Regions from separate parts of the Bradyrhizobium sp. KB893862 SZCCT0404 genome, predicted to be linked through region 3. Evidence: predicted binding sites of a transcription regulator. Region 3 holds the regulator's gene; each other region holds the start of a gene.
The links. The regulator LexA, encoded in region 3, represses DNA repair genes until DNA is damaged. The targets are predictions, from matches to a motif close to TGTTCNNNNTGTGTTCNG.
Positions count from the first base shown of each region.

Region 1 (6,141 bases), on a different contig from region 3:
CGGGCGCCGGCCTTGGACTGCTCGACCACGCGCAGGCGGCAGCTGCCGACGCCTTCGAGCGTGCCTTCGACCATCGCCTGCGGCGCGAGCCGGCTTGCGTCCACGCCGCCGATCAGCACGCCGTCCATCGCAATCTCATAGACTGGCATCACGCCGCGCGCGGTTTCGAATTTGAGGTGGCAGGGCAGCCGCTCGGTCTTGCGGCGGTCGTCGTGCTCACTCTGGCGCAGCAGCACCGCGCAGCGCGACTTCAGCTTCTGGGCAAAGGTGGTGACGGCCTTGCCGGCGCTGGCGACGCTCTCGCCATGGGTTTCGGCCGCCTTGGTCGCGGCATCGATCTCGGCCGCGCTTTCGCCGACCGAGATGATGAACTCGGAAGCGCTCGCGGCATTGCCCGAGACTTCGCTGGTAGTGGCGTTCTGCTCGGCCACCGCGCCGTTGACTGTGTCGAACACCGGACGGATCGCCTCGATCGCCTGCGAGATGCGATGCACGGCATCGGCGGAGCCGGCGGCATCGCGCTGCAGCGCGTCGATCTTCCTTGTGATCTCCTCGGTCGCGCCTTGGGTCTGCACCGCGAGCGCCTTGACCTCGGTGGCGACGACCGCAAAGCCCTTGCCGGCGGCGCCGGCGCGGGCGGCCTCGATGGTCGAGTTCAGCGCGAGCAGCGTGGTCTGCCGCGCGATCTGCGCGATCAGGTTGACGACGTTGCCGATCGCGGCGGAGGACTCGCGCAGGCGGTCGACATTGGCGCGCGCCTCCTGCGCGGCGGCGCTGGCCGCGTCGGCGAGCTTGCCGGCCTCGCGCACCTGCGCGCCGATGCCTTGCGCGGACTGGGTGAACTTGTCGGCGGCATGGGCGAAGGTGGAGGCGGTCGACTGGGCGGCGTTGGTGCGGCCGGTCAGGGCGTCGGTCCGGTCGCGGATGGCGGCCAGCGTCGTCGCGGTCGCCTCGGCGCCGCCGGCGACCGAATTGGCGGCGCGCTCGAGCTGGCGAATCATCGCCCCGAGCTCGAGTTCCAGCAGTTCCAGGATCTCCCGGGCCGAATCCCCCTCGCTGGCCGGGGCGGGCTCGGCATGGGTCGCCGGCTGGGCAGCCTGCGGGGCGGCCGCAGGCCCGGCCGTGTCCGGCAGAGGCTTCCGAAATAGTCCGAACGCCATCGGGTCTCTCTTGTCGGGGAATGGTCGGTCGCTATTTTCGCAGTCCGGAATGAAATCAGGGTTAACGATGCCTGACCTCTAGGCACGGGCCAGTACGGTGTTACCTTAAAGTCGTAGAGCCTCTTTCATTCCTGGGGGTGGACGGCCTATAAGGCCGCGCTTCCCTCGCTCACTCTTGGCGCACGATTCCTTTACGAGACCACGCATGGCCGGACATTCCCAATTCAAGAACATCATGCACCGCAAGGGGCGGCAGGATGCGCAGAAGTCGAAGCTGTTCGGCAAGCTGGCGCGGGAAATCACCGTCGCAGCCAAGCTCGGCACGCCCGACCCCAACATGAACCCGCGCCTGCGCGCGGCCATCATCGCGGCGCGCCAGGAGAACATGCCGAAGGACAATATCGAGCGCGCCGTCAAGAAGGCGCTCGGCAATGAGGGCGAGAACTATGACGAGATCCGCTACGAGGGCTATGGCCCGGGCGGCGTCGCCGTCATCGTCGAAGCGCTGACCGACAACCGCAACCGCGCCGCCTCCGACATCCGCTCCTTCTTCACCAAGTCGGGCGGCAATCTCGGCGAAACCGGCTCGGTCTCCTTCATGTTCGATCGCACCGGCGTCATCGAATATGACCGCAGCGTTGCCGATGACGATTCAGTGCTCGATGCCGCGATCGAGGCCGGTGCCGACGACGTGGTCTCCGGCGAAGGCGGCCACGAGATCTACGCCTCGACCGAAGGCTATCGCGACGTCGCCAAGGCACTCGAAGCCAAGTTCGGCGAGCCGCGCAAGGCCGCGCTGATCTGGAAGCCGCAGAACACGGTCGCCGTCGACGACGAGACCGGCGAGAAGCTGCTCAAGCTGATGGATCTGCTCAACGAGCACGACGACGTCCAGCATGTCTACGCCAATTTCGAGGTGTCGGACGCGCTGATGGCGAAGATGGGCGGCTGAGCCGCTCTCGTGTCTCGGACGCGCTGCAGCGTGAAGCGCTGCTGCGTGGAGCCGGGACCCATCGTTCTCGACGCATCATTGGCAAAATGGGCCCCGGTTCAGCGACGCACCGCTTCGCGCTGCGTCGCGCCCGGGGCACGAGACCTTCTTTCCCTTGTTACTTCCGTTCTGTTTCTGTTTCCCCCATCGCGGCCAGCCGCTATCACTGGCCCATGACTGCGCTCCCGATTCGTGGCCCCGTTCGCATCATCGGCATCGACCCCGGCCTGCGCCGCACCGGCTGGGGCGTGATCGAGGCCGAGGGCAATCGCCTGATCTACGTCGCCTGCGGCTCGGTGGAACCGCCGAACGATCTGCCGCTGTCCAATCGGCTGCTGGCCATCCATGAAGGGCTTGCGGCCGTGCTGTCGAACCATCAGCCGGTCGAGGCCGCGGTCGAGCAGACCTTCGTCAACAAGGACGGCGTCGCGACCCTCAAGCTCGGCCAGGCGCGCGGCGTTGCCATGCTCGCGCCCGCGATGTTCGGTATCTCGGTCGCCGAATACGCGCCCAATCAGGTCAAGAAGACCGTTGTCGGCGCCGGCCACGCCGAGAAGGCCCAGATCGCGATGATGCTGAAGATTCTGCTGCCGAAAGCCGATCCGCCGTCAGCCGATGCCGCCGACGCGCTCGCGATCGCCATCACCCACGCCCATCACCGCCAGAGCACGGCGCTCAGGCTGAAGGTGGCGGGACTATGATCAATCGGCAGGTATCGCCGCCGTCATGCCCGGGCTTGTCCCGGACATCCACGTTGTTTCTTGCCGAAATCCAAGACGTGGATGGCCGGGACAAGCCCGGCCATGACGAAAGAGAAGAGTCTGCCGCGACCGAGGTCCTACGATGATCGGCAAGCTCAAGGGCCTGATCGATTCCTACGGCGAGGATTTTGTGATCCTCGACGTCGGCGGCGTCGGTTACCAGGTGCATTGTTCCACGCGTACCTTGCAACACCTGCCGTCGCCCGGTGAAGCGGCCGTGCTGTCGATCGAGACCTATGTCCGCGAGGACGCGATAAAGCTGTTCGGCTTCCGCACCGATCAGGAGCGCGAATGGTTTCGCCTGTTGCAGACCGTGCAGGGCGTCGGCGCCAAGGTCGCGCTCGCCGTGCTCGGCACGCTGGCGCCGGCCGATCTCGCCAACGCCATTGCGCTGCGCGACAAGGCCGCGGTGTCGCGCACGCCCGGTGTCGGCCCCAAGGTCGCCGAGCGCATCGTCACCGAATTGAAGGACAAGGCGCCGGCCTTCGCCAATGTCGATCCCGCCGTGGTCCATCTCGCCGGTGCCGTCGACGACCAGCGCGCGCCGCGGCCCGTCGCTGACGCGATCTCCGCACTGGTCAATCTCGGCTACGGCCAGCCGCAGGCGGCTGCGGCCATCGCATCGGCCTCGCGCAGCGCGGGTGAGGGTGCCGAGACCGCGCAGCTCATTCGCCTCGGCCTGAAGGAGCTCTCGAAGTGAGCGATCCCAAGGCCAACCGCATGGTCTCGCCCGAGCGCCGCAGCGATGACGTCGGCGACACCGCGCTGCGCCCGCAATCGCTGTCCGATTTCGTGGGCCAGCAGCAGGCGCGCAAGAACCTGTCGATCTTCATTGAGGCGGCGCGCAAGCGCGGCGAGGCGCTGGATCACGTGCTGTTCGTCGGTCCCCCCGGCCTCGGCAAGACCACGCTGGCGCAGATCGTCGCGAAGGAGCTCGGCGTCGGCTTTCGTGCCACGTCGGGTCCTGTCATCGCCAAGGCCGGCGACCTCGCCGCGCTGCTGACCAATCTCGAAGAGCGCGACGTGCTCTTCATCGACGAGATTCATCGCCTCAGCCCGGCCGTGGAAGAGGTGCTCTATCCCGCGATGGAGGACTTCCAGCTCGACCTGATCATCGGCGAAGGCCCGGCGGCGCGCTCGGTGAAGATCGAGCTGTCGAAATTCACCCTCGTCGGCGCCACCACGCGCGCGGGCCTGCTCACCAATCCCCTGCGCGACCGCTTCGGCATTCCGGTGCGGCTGAACTTCTATACGATCGACGAGCTCGAAAGCATCGTCAGCCGCGGCGCGCGCGTGCTCAATGTCGGCATGAGTGCCGATGGCGCCAACGAGATTGCTCGCCGCGCCCGCGGCACCCCGCGCATCGCCGGGCGCCTGCTGCGGCGCGTGCGCGATTTTGCCTCGGCGGCGAATGCCGACACGATTGATCGCAAGATCGCCGACCATGCGCTCAGCGCGCTCGAGGTCGACGCCGCGGGACTGGATGCCATGGACCGCCGTTATCTCTCGACCATCGCGCTCAACTATGGCGGCGGCCCCGTCGGGGTCGAGACGATGGCCGCGGCGCTCTCCGAGCCGCGCGATGCGATCGAGGACATCATCGAGCCCTATCTGATCCAGTGCGGCTATCTCCAGCGTACCCCGCGCGGCCGCCTGCTGACTTCGCACGCCTTCCGCCATCTCGGCCTCGCCGAGCCCTCGCGCGATGTCGCATCGCAGTTCGGCCTGTTCGGCACCGACGAAAGCGACGACTGATCGCCGCAGCGGATGAACCCGACGGTTTCCTTCCATCACTAATCCGAACGCGCGGCGGGATCGCCGCTCATCGATCGGAGTGGGAAGGAATGGCGCCAGCGGACAATACCGGATTGCTCGAGGCCGTCGCGGCGGCACCGCAACTCCGTACGCCCGACGAGACCGAGGCATTCCTGGATTCCCTTCCGCTCGGCGAACTGGCATCGATGTGGTGCGCGCTTCAGCGTGTCAGCCGGCGCGACCAGGTGGGCAGCATCTGGGCCATCAAGCTCTATTTCGACCATCTGCCGCATCGCCTGCCGCAAGGCGCACTCGATCTCGTGCTGGAGGTGCTGAGGACGGAAGGCGACAAGCCGACAATGATGCAGCTCAACGACAAGTTCCTGCTCTCGCTGCTCTATGCGCACGGCCCGGAGGTGATCGCGCGGATCGAGCGCGAAGCGGCGCACAATGATCGGCTGCGCTGGCTGCTCGGCGGCGTGCATGCGGCACCCGACGGCCCCCTGACGGCGCGCATCGCGCTCATCGCCGACAGCGAGAGGTGGGAGGCCGATCATCTGGCGCAGCGCACGCCGCGCGAGCCGCTCGATTGCGCCAGCATGTCCGTTGCCGCGCTCGCGCGCGCCTGGGTCGAGCAATATTCCAGGTCCGAGCGCGACCAGGACGACAATCTGTTCGCGATCATGGATTTCGAGCGCGACCTGCGTGAGGACGATCCCGACCGGATGATCGACCTGATCCTGGCGATCCTGAAGATCGAGTCCAATCCGGTGCTGCTGGCGCTGCTGGCCGCGGGACCCCTCGAGGACGTGATCAGTGCGGGCACGATCGACCGCATCGAGCGCGAGGCGCGCAGCAACCAACGGTTTCGTGATCTGCTCGGCGGCGTCTGGTACTATCGGGCGTCCGACGAGCTGAAAACGCGGCTGGACGCGCTGGTCGGTGAAGGCCGCTGGTAAGGTTTGTGCAGGTGTCTGCACGCAGCTGCAGACGGCCTGCACGAGCGTACCCCAATTCCGCTCCAATCGGACCGCATCAAGAAGCTGCATGACCACCGGGCTTCCATGATCACACGGCGTCTTTTCATCCGTTCCGTCGGCGGCCTGTCCGCCCTCGGCGTCTCGACTGCGGCCTACGGCGTCGGCATCGAGCCGGTGCTGCGGCTCCGCGTCACCCGTTATCATCCGACGCCGCGGCAATGGCCGGCGGATTTTCCGCTGAAGATCGCCGCGATCGCCGACGTCCATGCCTGCGATCCCTGGATGTCGCTGGAGCGGATCGAAGACATCGTCGATCGCACCAACGCGCTCAAGCCCGACCTCATCGTGCTGCTCGGCGACTATGTCGCCGGTCTTCACCACGTCACGCGCTTCATTCCGTCGAGCGAATGGGCGAGGGTGCTGGCGGGGCTGAAGGCGCCGCTCGGTGTTCACGCCGTCATGGGCAATCACGACTACTGGGTCGACAAAGCCGT
Region 1 covers NZ_JAFCLT010000003.1:350,955-357,095, reverse strand. Annotated here, with positions in the region: gene JQ617_RS15645 (methyl-accepting chemotaxis protein) at 1-1,160, opposite strand, end outside; gene JQ617_RS15640 (YebC/PmpR family DNA-binding transcriptional regulator) at 1,366-2,112, shown strand; gene ruvC (crossover junction endodeoxyribonuclease RuvC) at 2,325-2,852, shown strand; gene ruvA (Holliday junction branch migration protein RuvA) at 2,995-3,612, shown strand; gene ruvB (Holliday junction branch migration DNA helicase RuvB) at 3,633-4,667, shown strand; gene JQ617_RS15620 (DUF6869 domain-containing protein) at 4,757-5,626, shown strand; gene JQ617_RS15615 (metallophosphoesterase) at 5,732-6,141, shown strand, end outside.
Region 1: ruvC (crossover junction endodeoxyribonuclease RuvC) is a predicted target of LexA. The motif match lies at 2,277-2,294, and genes of this name have one in related genera.

Region 2 (6,141 bases), on a different contig from region 3:
CCGGCTGCATCCGCGGGAATCGCACCGAGCGGATGGCAGGCGTAGGAAATGCCGGCGTTCACGGCTTCGCTCTTGAACACCTCGAGCGCCGCCTCGGCCCGCTCCACCGCGCGCTCACGCTCCAGCTCGAACACGGCCGCCACGGCGGCGCCACCATCCAGGACGTAAGCCGCGCTGCTTGCGACATAGCCGGCCGCGACCGCATCGAGATGGGCGTTGAGGTGCTTCGCGAGCGAGATCGCGCCGTCGATCACGGGACGCATCGGCCTCTCGGTCGGGATGTGGACGAGAATGTCTTTGTACATGGCGCTGCCTCCGATCGATATCGTTCGGTGGCCGCAGTTTTTCACTGACCGAGGGCGCCGCGTTGAGCTGCATCAAATGTCGATTGGCGATTTTTCGCGAGCCGCCGCCGGCTTCGGTACCTTTGCCAAGATTTAATCGTGTGGACGGGACGCCGTAAGGTGCGAACGCCCATGTTGGATGCAAGGCGACACCTGACCCAACATGGACATTTCGACATGAACGATCGCGTCAATTCCGACACCACCACGTCCCGGACAATCCTGAGGCCGCGCCGGCTTGCGCTGCTCGGCACCGTGGCCGCGCTTGGCGTGGCCGTGCTTGCTGCTTCCCCCGGCTCTTCGCCCTTCGGCATGACCTCCCTGGTCACGCCTGCGCATGCTGCGGAAACCGCCGCCTCCACCCCGCCGGGCTTCGGCGACCTCGTCGCCAAGGTCAAGCCCGCCGTCATCTCGGTGCGGGTCAAGATCGACCGGGACAACGACAAGAGTGCGATGCTGCAGCAGAACCGGATGGATTCGGACGAGGATTCTTCGCCGCTCGACCAGTTCTCGCGCGAATTCGGCTTCCGCTTCCCGGAGGGCAGGAACGGTGGCATGAACGGCATGCCGCGCCAGCGTCATCAGGTGATCACGGGCGAAGGCTCCGGCTTCTTCATCTCGCCTGACGGCTATGCCGTGACCAACAACCACGTCGTCGATCACGCCGAGTCCGTGCAGGTCACCATGGACGACGGCACGACCTACACCGCCAAGGTGGTCGGCACCGATCCGAAGACCGATCTCGCGCTGATCAAGGTGGACGGCAAGAAGGACTTCCCCTTCGTCAAGTTCGCCGAGCAGAAGCCGCGCATTGGCGACTGGGTGGTCGCGGTCGGCAATCCCTTCGGCCTCGGCGGCACCGTGACGGCCGGCATCGTCTCGGCCAGCGGCCGCGACATCGGCAACGGGCCCTATGACGACTTCATCCAGATCGACGCCCCCATCAACAAGGGCAATTCCGGCGGTCCGGCCTTCGACATGAACGGCAACGTGATCGGCGTGAACACCGCGATCTTCTCGCCGTCGGGCGGTTCGGTCGGCATCGGCTTCGACATCCCGGCGACGACCGCCAAGCTCGTCGTCGCGCAGTTGAAGGACAAGGGTGCGGTGATCCGCGGCTGGCTCGGCGTGCAGGTGCAGCCGGTGACCGCCGAGATCGCCGACAGCCTCGGCCTGAAGGAGGCGCGCGGCGCGATCGTCGACAATCCGCAGGACGGCAGCCCGGCGGCGAAGGCCGGCATTGCGGCGGGCGACGTCATCACCGCCGTCAACGGCACCGCGATCAAGGACTCCCGCGATCTCGCCCGCACCATTGCGACGCTGGCGCCGGGCACGTCCGTGAAGCTCGACGTCTACCGCAACGGCACCAGCAAGACGATGACGCTGGCGCTCGGCGAGTTGCCGAACGAGAAGCAGGCCCAGGGCGGCAAAGCCGACGAGGGCAAGGCGCAGCCGGGCACCCCGCGTCTCGGACTGAGCCTGGCGCCCGCCGCCGAGGTGCAGGGCGCCGGCCAGAAGGGCGTCGTCGTCACCGAGGTCGACCCGCAAGGACCGGCCGCGCAGCGCGGCATCCAGACCGGCGACGTCATTCTCAACGTCGGCGGCAAGGCTGTCGCCAATGTCGGTGAGGTCCGCGCTGAATTGGCGCAGGCCAAATCGTCCGGCAAGAACAGCGTGCTGCTCCAGGTCAAGAACGCCGAGGCGACCCGGTTCGTCGCCGTGCCGCTCGCGTAAGTCTCTCGTCTTCAACAGCAATTCAAAAGGCGGCCTGCGGGCCGCCTTTTTCGTGCGCGTCTGGAAGATAGCGCGAAGGCCGCCGATAACATTCTCGTCAACGGCAGCATTGGTGACGGGTTCGTCCGAAAAAGCCGCGTTCACTCGTCAGACTTTGGACTCATATATGACCTGCAGGGGGTGGAGTTCCGAACGTCCGGCCGCTTAGTGGAACCGGCCGGTGTTCGCATTTGATCGGTGCCGACATGGATCGATTGAAGCTTTCGCTGAGACGTGCGCTGCTCGTGGCGCCCCTGGTGCTGTCGGCTGGAAGCGCGCTGGGTCGCGACGACGGCCGTTACGCCGATTCGCCGCTCAAGCCGTGGTTCGACAGTCTGCGCAGCCATCTCGGCCCGTGCTGCTCGGACGCCGACGGCTTTGCGGTCTCCGACCCCGATTGGGAGTCGCATGACGGACATTATCGCGTGCGTCTCGACGGTCAGTGGGTGGATGTGCCGGATGAAGCCGTCATCACCGAGCCGAACCGGGCGGGGCGCACGATGGTCTGGCCGGTGAAGACGGCGTTCGGGATTTCGATCCGCTGCTTCATGCCGGGCAGCATGATCTGACGCCGGTTGGCATCACCGCTTGCTGGATTTGCGCTTCGACGATTTCCTTGTCGTCTTCTTCTTGGATGTTTTCTTCGCCGTCTTCCGCTTGGAGGCCTTCTTCGGGACCTTCTTGCCCTTCTTGCGGGCCTTGGACAGTCCGATGGCGATTGCCTGCTTGCGACTCTTCACGCGTCCGCCGCGACCGCCACGGCCGCTCTTCGCGGTCCCCTTCTTGTAGCGGCGCATTTCGCTTTCGACATCACTGCCGGCGCTGCGCGAGTAGCGGCGCTTCTTTGCCTTGCGTGCCATGCATGTTCTCCCTTCGCCGGAAGAAACCGCCCGACACAGGCATCGTTCCGAAATTGCGTCAGCAAAGCTGCGGAAGTGCGCGCGGCCTAGAACGAGTTTGCGAGATCGATCTCCGCCTCAAGCACCCTGATGCGCCGCGCGGCTTCGGCAAAGGACAGGTCCCGCGCATATTGTGCGGGCTGATACGTCTCTTCGCTCAGCCGCTTCAGCTTCAGCCCCTGCGCCCGGGTCATCTGCTCCATCAGAAAAGCCTTGGCGTCGTATTTGCCCTGAACCTGCATGTCCGCTCTCCATTCTGAAATCGTGACTTGACTATATGTTCTTATTTTGTTCTAACAAGCCATGGACAACAGAATTAATCAAATCCGACGTAAAATCAGTGCCTTGAGGCTGGAGATGGCCGGCGTCGAGGCGACTGTGCGCGACCTCGTCAACCGCGATCGCGACTGCACGGAAAAGGCCCTGGCGCAGATGGAGCTGCGCCAGAAGATCAATCTGCTGATCGGCGAGTGGAAGGCGGCTGGGGGTAGCGATGTGCTGCCGGATGTCCGCGATCGTGTCCGGCTTCGTCCCCTCAAGAAAGTAGATCCGGTGCGCGTGATCGCGCGCCGCTGAGAGCCTTGGGAGCGCGCCATGGAGGAAGACCCGGACACGTACCGGATCCTGAAGCTGCGCGCCGAGATTCTCGAACTGGGCTCCGCGATCCGCCAATTGCAGCGCGAGGGGCTCGACGATGCTGCGGCTCAGCTACTGATCACGCGCAAGCGGGCGCAGCTCGACCATCTCGTGAAGATGAATTCCGCGAACGGCGCACTGAACATCACCACTGCGCAACGCGGCTAGCGTGTGCGCGGACGACGTGCCGTCAGGCGCATTGTGTCGAACACCAAAGTACGAAGGCCCCGCAGATGCGAGGCCTTCGACAATTGCAGCGCCTTACTTCGCGGTGCCCGTGCCTTTGGTCATGGTGCCGCCCTGATCGGAGCCGGGGCCGGAGCCGCCCTGACCGGAAGCATCGGGGCTCTTGGTTTTCGTGTTGGCGCCCGTGGTCTGCGATGATGACATCGAGGATCCGTGTTTCGCCTTGTGCGACTTGGCCTGCGCGGCAAACGGAGCGGCGGCAAGGCCGGTTGCCAACATCACGGCGAGAGCGAGCTTGGTCGTCTTCATGCGCGGGAACTCCCTGGGTTAAATTGACGCAGGCAGCCAACTGCCGTTTGTCACAGGAGTTCCCGACAAAGTCGCCCGCCGGATTCACGCGCGCTTCAAGATTCCTTGTCCTCGTCGATGATGAACACGAGGCCTGTGAGCGTCGCGCCGATCGCGAACGTGGTCACCAATGTGAGAGTGAAGACCAGCATCGCCTGGCTTCCGCCGTGATTGAGCAAATTGGCGACCGCCGGATTGGACAAGGTGAGCGCGAGACCGAATGCGAGCCCGAGAGCCGCGCCCATCATCGCATGGGTCACGAGTTTGATGACGCCAGTGGCAGAGATCAGGCTCGTCGGCTTCTTGGGTGTCTTGTTCGCACGCATGGAACCAACCCTCGATTGCACATGCAACGCGCATGGTGGCCGCGGGTTCCATTCGCATGAAGGAATTGTCATCGGCGGCTTCATCCGACGTTCATGCCGGGCTTGCGAGGATGAAGGCCATCAACACGGGAACATTCGCTATGGGTAAGGTCGTCTATCTTTACCGTTCGCTGGCGTACCGGAATGCGGCCGCAGACATGTTGCGCAAGGCGCGCAAGCTGCCCCGCGGAGCCGAGCGTAGCGCCGCGCGCCGTTATGCGAAGGCACTACGTGATCTCGCGCGAACGGAAGCCTGGCTCGAAGGGCGGGTCGCTTGCGAGCCGCGATCGCTGCAGCAGATGACGACGGCCGCGTCCGGCTAACCGGATGCGCGCTGCAATTCGTCGGAGCCGGCCGCCTCGAATTTGTCCGACGTGCTCGTCGCCGCGCTCTTTCGGATCAAGGGCACCTCAAGGCGGCACAACAGGCCCTCGGCGCGCCAATCGAACTGCGCTTGGCCTCCGAGCTGGGACTCCACGCTCGCAAGCAGGCTCCGCGTGCCGAAGCCGCGAGACTTCGGAGTCCTCACCAGCGGACCTCCGGACTCTTCCCATGTCAGCGTGAGATGGTCGTCCTCGACCTGCCAGCCGATCAGGAGCCGGCCTGACCGCGTCGAGAGCGCGCCATACTTGGCCGAGTTGGTGAAGAGCTCGTGCAGCGCGAGCGCCAGCGTCTGCGCCGTCGCCGGCACCAGCTGAACCTCGGGACCTGCCAATCTGATCTGGCCGCCGAGCGAATAGGGCGCGAGTTCCTCGTCGATCAGCTTGGAGAGCTCGGCGCCCTGCCAGCTCGACAGCGACAGGATCGTGTGCACGCGCGCCAGCGCATTGATGCGCCCTTCGACAGCGTTGACATAGGCCTTGACCTCGTCGGCGCGGGTGAGGCGCACGATCGATTGCGCCAGCGCCAGCGCGTTCTTGGCGCGATGATCGACCTCCCGCGCCAGCAGGTTCTGCCGCTCCTCGGCGCGCTTGCGTTCGGTGATGTCCACGGTGACGCCGCTGACGCGCACTACGCGGCCGCTATTGTCGACCGTGGCGGCGGCCGTGCCGACACACCAGCGCACATCGCCGTCGGGCCTGATGATGCGGAACTCCGCCTCATAGGCGCGCGTGCCCTTGTTGAACTCGGCGACGGCCTTGCGCAGCTGATCGACGTCGTCGGGATGCAGCAGGGCCTGGACATTGGCGGGGTTGACCTCGAAATTCTCCGGGCCGACGCCGAAGATGCGGTACTGGCCCTCGTCCCACATCCAGTCGCCGGTGATCCAGTCCCAGTCCCAGGACCCCATCTTGCCGGCGGCGATCGCCATGCTCCGCCGTTCTTCGCTCTCGCGCAGCTTTGCCGTGGAGTTCTCCAGTTCCGCCGTGCGCGCGCGGACGCGATCCTCCAGATCCCGGTTCAACCGCTCGAGCTCGCGGGTCTTGCGGTAGAGCTCGGCAAACACCTTGACCTTGGCGCGCAACACCTCGGGAACGACGGGCACCGGCACGTAGTCGACCGCGCCCATCTCGTAGCCGCGCAAGCGGTCGATGTCGCTGACTTGGATGGCCGAGATGAAGATCATCGCGGTCTTCTGAAAGCGCGGAT
Region 2 covers NZ_JAFCLT010000014.1:20,121-26,261, forward strand. Annotated here, with positions in the region: gene JQ617_RS35830 (universal stress protein) at 1-305, opposite strand, end outside; gene JQ617_RS35835 (Do family serine endopeptidase) at 522-2,078, shown strand; gene JQ617_RS35840 (hypothetical protein) at 2,324-2,686, shown strand; gene JQ617_RS35845 (DUF6496 domain-containing protein) at 2,699-2,977, opposite strand; gene JQ617_RS35850 (DUF3072 domain-containing protein) at 3,064-3,258, opposite strand; gene JQ617_RS35855 (hypothetical protein) at 3,374-3,592, shown strand; gene JQ617_RS35860 (hypothetical protein) at 3,611-3,820, shown strand; gene JQ617_RS35865 (hypothetical protein) at 3,914-4,147, opposite strand; gene JQ617_RS35870 (hypothetical protein) at 4,243-4,512, opposite strand; gene JQ617_RS35875 (hypothetical protein) at 4,569-4,874, shown strand; gene JQ617_RS35880 (HWE histidine kinase domain-containing protein) at 4,871-6,141, opposite strand, start outside.
Region 2: JQ617_RS35850 (DUF3072 domain-containing protein) is a predicted target of LexA. The motif match lies at 3,295-3,312, and genes of this name have one in related genera.

Region 3 (6,141 bases):
AACGACGCGAATGAAGGTCTTCATCGAACGTGTCCGCCGCCTCGAGCTTCTGACAGCATCGGGCATTTGCCTGCGGAACGGACGTTCAAAATTCAGGCAGGAGCGCGCAAACTTCGTGCGACGGAGAGGTGAGGCGGGTGATCCCGGCGGGCCTCATTGCGGACGACACAAGCAACACCACGTCGCCGGCCACGGCCGGCGATGGCGATTTCAATCGGGCCCCGACCTGCGGGCGGGGCAGTCCATTCAGCCGATCGGCAGACGTGTGATCGTCGGCCTGTCGGCAATGGTCTGCGGCTTCTGTTCACGTTCGCCAAGCGGCTGGGTGACCGGCAATTGCAGCACGGTTGCGCGCTGCCCCTCGACGAGCTGCGTCACCAGCACGTACTTGCCGTCGGGGAATTCGATTGCATCGTGATGGCGATCCGGAATGTTCGGATCGATCTTGCCGAACTTGCCGACCCGGGAGTTGATGGTGCGGGTCCAGATCCAGCGATTGTCGTAACGGACGTTGTCGGCGAAGGCGAGCTCCGTTCCCGGCAGCAGGCATACGGCGACGGACATGTCGGCTTCGGAAGCGAAGCCGCGCGTCGAGGTGCCGCGGAATGTTGTCGTGACGATGGTCTCGCCGACTTCCGCGGGACGCGTCGCAACGGCGTGCAGGCTGTAGTCACACATCGGGGTGCTCCTCATTCGAAGATAGCAACCCGCGCCTCTCATCGAGGCGCAGGCCTCTATCAGAGTGGAAGCCCGCAAGCGTCTGCTTGGTTGTAGGCAAATCTGCGGCTTGGGTCCGCAGGCCGCCATCACAATATCTTTCCCGCCTCCACTGGGAACAAAGTCCGCTCCCGTGCATTCCGGCAGGGTGTGTCAGCGTCCTGCCGGCGCCGACCAGCCGGAATATTGCCAGGCGGATTGCGATGGCTGTGCAAGCGCGGCACGGGCGTTGCGGGCTTGCTCGCTCGCCGTCGCCGGCGCCGTCTTGCGGACATGATGCGACGGTGCAGCAACGGCTTGCGAGGCTGATGCCGTGATCAGCGCCATCGTGACGATGCTCAGGACGATCTTGCGCATGTTGTCTCCTCGACTTCTGAAAGACCTTGCGGAGCGATGCGTGCTCCGCGCGGCGTGCCGAGGATGTAGCGCTGGAGAGGTGGCCGGATAATCTGTGCAGAACCAGAAAGACTATCCAGCCGGAGCGGACAATGATCCGCTCCAATCGTTGATGCGCGTCGCCAACCGGCGACGCCCGGATGCTCTCGCTATTGGCTGAGCATGACCTTTCCGGACAACCGCTGTGCGCTTGTCCGGATACTGCTCAGTACTTCCGGTAGAGGCCGATCAGCTTGCCCTGGATCTTCACGCGGTTCGGCGGGAGGATGCGGACCTCGTAGGCGGCGTTGGCGGGCTCGAGCGCGATCGAGGCGCCGCGGCGGCGGAAGCGCTTCAGGGTAGCTTCCTCATCATCGATCAGCGCCACCACGATGTCGCCGGTGTCGGCGCTCTCGTTGCGCTGGATCAGCGCCATGTCGCCGTCGAGGATGCCGGCTTCCACCATGGAATCGCCGCGCACTTCGAGCGCGTAGTGTTCGCCCGAGCCGAGCATGTCGGGCGGGACGCTGATGGTGTGGCTGCGGGTCTGCAACGCCTCGATCGGCGTGCCGGCCGCGATGCGGCCCATGACCGGCACGGCGACGGGACGTTCACCTTCGTCGGCGGCCGGGCTGGATGTCGTGCGCACCTTGCCGAGATTGCCTTCGATGACGCTCGGCGTGAAGCCGCGGCGGTTGCCGGCGGCGGCCTGCAGCTCGGGCAGCTTGATCACTTCGATGGCGCGCGCGCGGTTGGGCAGGCGCCGAATGAAGCCGCGCTCCTCGAGCGCGGTGATCAGGCGATGGATGCCCGACTTCGAGCGCAGATCGAGCGCGTCCTTCATCTCGTCGAAGGAGGGCGGCACGCCGCTTTCCTTCAATCGCTCGCTGATGAATCGCAGGAGCTCGTATTGTTTGCGCGTTAACATCTCGACCAAAATCCCCCGGTTGATGTCGTTCGATTCCGAGACGCTGAATTCAGCTATAAGCCGCTACATGCTCGAAACAAATCATGAACGGACACTATATGTTCGATACATGTTCCGCAACTGCTTAATTTACCGTGAACGCGGCAAACTTCGCGGAACACGTGGGCTGACGGCGCTCAGACCGGCAGCAGCAGCACCTCGCAAGGCGTGCCGGCTTCGGCCTTGGGCGCGAACGGCGCGCGCACGAGAAGTGCCTGTGCCGCAGCGAGATTCGCAAGCAGCGAGGAATCCTGATGATTGACCGGAAGCACGATCGGCGTGCCGTCGTCGCGCAGCTCCAGGCGCGCGCGCAGATAGTCCTCGCGGACATCGTTTGCGCCGACGTCGCGGCCGAGCACGGCGCGTTCGCGTCGATGGTGAATCACCGAACGACCCGACAACGCGCGAATCAACGGCACCATGAACAGGAAAGCGCAGACGTAGGACGACACGGGATTGCCGGGCAGGCCGATGACGCGCATGGCGCCGATGCGGCCGTGCATCATCGGCTTGCCGGGCCGCATCGCGATCTTCCAGAACGACATCGCGATGCCCTCGGCCTTGAGCGCCTGCTGCACCAGGTCGTGGTCGCCGACCGAGGCGCCGCCGGTCGTGATCAGGATGTCGGCGCCGCTCTCGCGGGCCCGGCGGATGCCTGATGTGGTGGCGTCCAGCGTGTCGGCGGCGACGCCGAGGTCGATGGTATCCGCGCCCTCCTGGCGCGCCAGCGCGTGCAGGGCGTAACCGTTGGAATAGACGATCTGGCCGGGGCCGGGCGCTGAGCCCGGCATGACCAGCTCGTCGCCGGTGGCGAGGATCGCGACCTTCGGGCGCCGGTGGATGGGGAGCTGCGGATGGTTCATCGCGGCGGCAAGCGCCAGGTCGCGGTCGGTGAGCCTGGTTCCTTTGCGCAGCAGCACATCGCCCTCGGCGAAGTCGACGCCGGCCCGCCGGATGTGGCGTCCGGGAAGCGCTGCTTCCTTGATCGTGATGCGCTTGCCGTCCGCGACCGTGTCCTCCTGGATCACCACGGCATCCGCGCCGGCGGGCACGACGCCGCCGGTGAATATCCGCACGGCCTCGCCGGTGCCGACCGATCCTGCGAACGGGCGCCCGGCGGCGACCTCGCCGATGACCGTCAGCTGGGAATCGATTGTCGCCGCGTCTGAAGCCCGCACCGCGTAGCCATCCATCGCCGACATCGCCTCCGGCGGCTGCGTGCGCCGTGCCGCGACGTCGCGAGCGAGCACGCGGTGGAAGGCCTGATCGAGGGCGACCATTTCCTCAGGCTGGGGCTCCGCGCCGGCGAGCACGGCGGCAAGCGCGTCGGATACCGGCATCAGGGCCACGGGTGAGAACTCCTGCAGAGCACGTTCGGCAAATCGGCGGCGAGAGTTCTAGCCGAGTGGGAGCGCAGAGGCAAAACACCGTGGCGCAGGATGATTCATCCTGCGCCGCCTGGATTGTCATGGAAGATGGATGTCAGGTCCTTCGCGGCATGATCCGGAAGGCGAGGCAAACCGGTACGAGGATGGCCATGGCAAGCACGAGAATGACGAGCGCCACGGCCAGCATCGGTCAACTCCCTGCCGATCCGCTCGGATTGACGTCGGGGGCCGCGGGGCCCTGATCCTTGTCGGGCAGCGGGTCGGCCTGGGATTTCAGGTCGGCGGCCTTGCTGATCAGCTTGGCGGACAGCTCAGAATCCGAAGTGGTTCTGGCGAACTTCATCAGCAGAGAGGCCTGCTTGGTAAGGTAGGTTTTGCCCAACACGTCAGTTGCGTCCGATGTAGAATTCCCAACGGACTCTAGAGTCCGGAACAGGGGATTCCGTTCCCGGAACTTTGTACAAAAATGCACAAAGTGGTTTGGTTCCCCAGTTTGGGCAAAAATGGGTCCGGGAACCGCGGTCAGCGGCGCGAGATCCCGCTCAAATCCCCAGTTTCTTCAGGGCATCGCCGACGTCGCGAGGCGAGGTCACGTGCACAGCGGTCAGCCCCCGCGCCCGTGCCCCCTCGATGTTCTCAGCGAGGTCGTCGAAGAACACGATGCGGCTGGCCGGCACCCCCATCGCCGCCACGACATGGTCGAAAGCCGCCGCATCGGGTTTGCGCAGGCCGATGCTGGACGACAGGTACAGCTCGCGGAAATGGCCGAGCAGGCCGGCATATTCCTTCGAGAAATGGTCCACGTGCGGCCGATTGGTGTTGGAGAAGGCGTAGAGCGGTATCTGGCTGGCCGCGCGGGGCAACAGCTCGGCGATATCAGGCATCTCGCCGGCGAAGATCGCGTTCCAGCCTTCCAGGAACTGCGCATCCGAGATGGCAATTCCCAGCGAGGCCCGCAGCGAAGCGAAATAGTCCTCGTCGCTGATCTTGCCGACCTCGTGCAGCCGGTAGGCCTCGCTGTCGCGCACGTAGCGCGTGACGATGGCTTCGGGCTTGCAGCCGGCATGTCCCGCCCAGCAGGCGATCGCCTTGGAGAAATCGATATCAAGCACGACGCGCCCGAGATCGAACAGAAGCGCATCGGCGCTGCCGGGAGAGAGCGAGGTCACCTGGGTCCTTTCAGTACCGGTACGGGTCGTGGTCGAACAGCGGGAACGCGCTGAACACGCTCGGCGCGTTCGTTGCGGTGGCCGGATGCAGGCAGGCTTTGTTGACCTCGGCGAACGAGGTGGCGCCGAGAAGGCCGAGGCAGCGCAGCACCTCGTCCTCGAGCAGCTCCAGCATCCGCTGGACGCCGGCTTCGCCCGCCGCCGCCAGCGCCCAGCATTGCAGCCGGCCGATGCCGACGAGGTCGGCGCCGGCAGCGATCGCCTTGACGATGTCGGTGCCGCGGCAGATGCCACCGTCGACCATGATCTTGGCGCGGCCTTTCACGGCATCGACGATTTCAGGCAGCACATGCATGGCGCCGCGGCCGTGGTCGAGCTGGCGGCCGCCATGGTTGGAGACGTAGATCCACTCGACGCCGTGATCGACCGCGATCTGCGCATCCTCGGCGGTGGCGATGCCCTTGAGGATCAGCGGGATCTTGAACTTGTCCTTGATCATCTTCACCGTCCGCCACTCCAGGCCCTTCTGGTAGTCGCCGCCGGTGGCGCGCAGGCGGCTTTCACGAACGTAGCGCTTGGCGATGTCACGTTCGCGACGGCTGTAATGGGCGGTGTCGACGGTCAGGCAGAAGGCGGCATAGGCGTTCTTCTCGCTGCGGCTGACGACATCGGCGACGAAGGCGTCGTCGCCGCGCACATAGAGCTGATAGAGGCGCAGCGCGTCGGGGGCGGCCTCGGCGGTCTTCTCGAGGCCGGGCTCGGACACCGAGCTCAGCATGTGGGCCGCACCGAAGGTGCCGCAGGCGCGTGCCACGCTCGCCGCGCCGTCCGGATCGAAGATCTCGAGCGCGCCGACCGGGGCCAGCACCACCGGCAGGCGCATCTTGCGGCCGAACTGCTCGACCGAGCCCTCGACCTTGCGGACGTCGCGCAGCACGCGGGGGCGGAAGGCGATCTCGTCCAGCGCCATGCGGTTGCGGCGCATCGTGGTCTCGGTCTCGGCGGCACCGACGATATAGTCCCAGGCGTTCTGGTTGAGATTGGCACGCGCCTTCCGGACGAATTCGTGCAGATTCTGGAACGGCTCGTTGCTGGCGCCGAGTTCGACGTTCCGTTCCGGCCGGATGCGGGGTGCTTCGTTCATTGTTGTCCTCCCGAGAATTTGAAGCCTTGTGTCATCGCCTAACCCGTCCGCCTCTCCAAAACCATCCTAAAATCGCATAGCTGCGAAGCACGGGCCGGCGGACGATTCCCGCCTTTAGGTACGTGACGGTGTCGGAACGTTGCCAAAAGTTTAGGCCAGGACGAAGGGATTTTTGCAGGTACCGCGCCTGCGTTGCAGGCCGGCCTTGAAGAAACCTGAATGGTATTGTGAGAACCGGGCTGGATCGCCATTTGCATGGCGCCCCAAAGCCCCAAGCGAATAAGGTCAGACTACATGCGGAAATCCCTGCTGTTCCCCCTGGGCGCGCTCACCGGAGTGTGTCTGACCCTTCTGGTATCCGGTCCGCAGGGCGGACTATGG
Region 3 covers NZ_JAFCLT010000001.1:1,119,407-1,125,547, forward strand. Annotated here, with positions in the region: gene JQ617_RS05615 (GAF domain-containing protein) at 1-24, opposite strand, end outside; gene JQ617_RS05620 (hypothetical protein) at 247-678, opposite strand; gene JQ617_RS05625 (hypothetical protein) at 871-1,074, opposite strand; gene lexA (transcriptional repressor LexA) at 1,319-2,020, opposite strand; gene JQ617_RS05635 (molybdopterin molybdotransferase MoeA) at 2,197-3,408, opposite strand; gene JQ617_RS05640 (hypothetical protein) at 3,638-3,832, opposite strand; gene JQ617_RS05645 (HAD family hydrolase) at 3,990-4,616, opposite strand; gene JQ617_RS05650 (alpha-hydroxy acid oxidase) at 4,627-5,760, opposite strand; gene JQ617_RS05655 (S41 family peptidase) at 6,055-6,141, shown strand, end outside.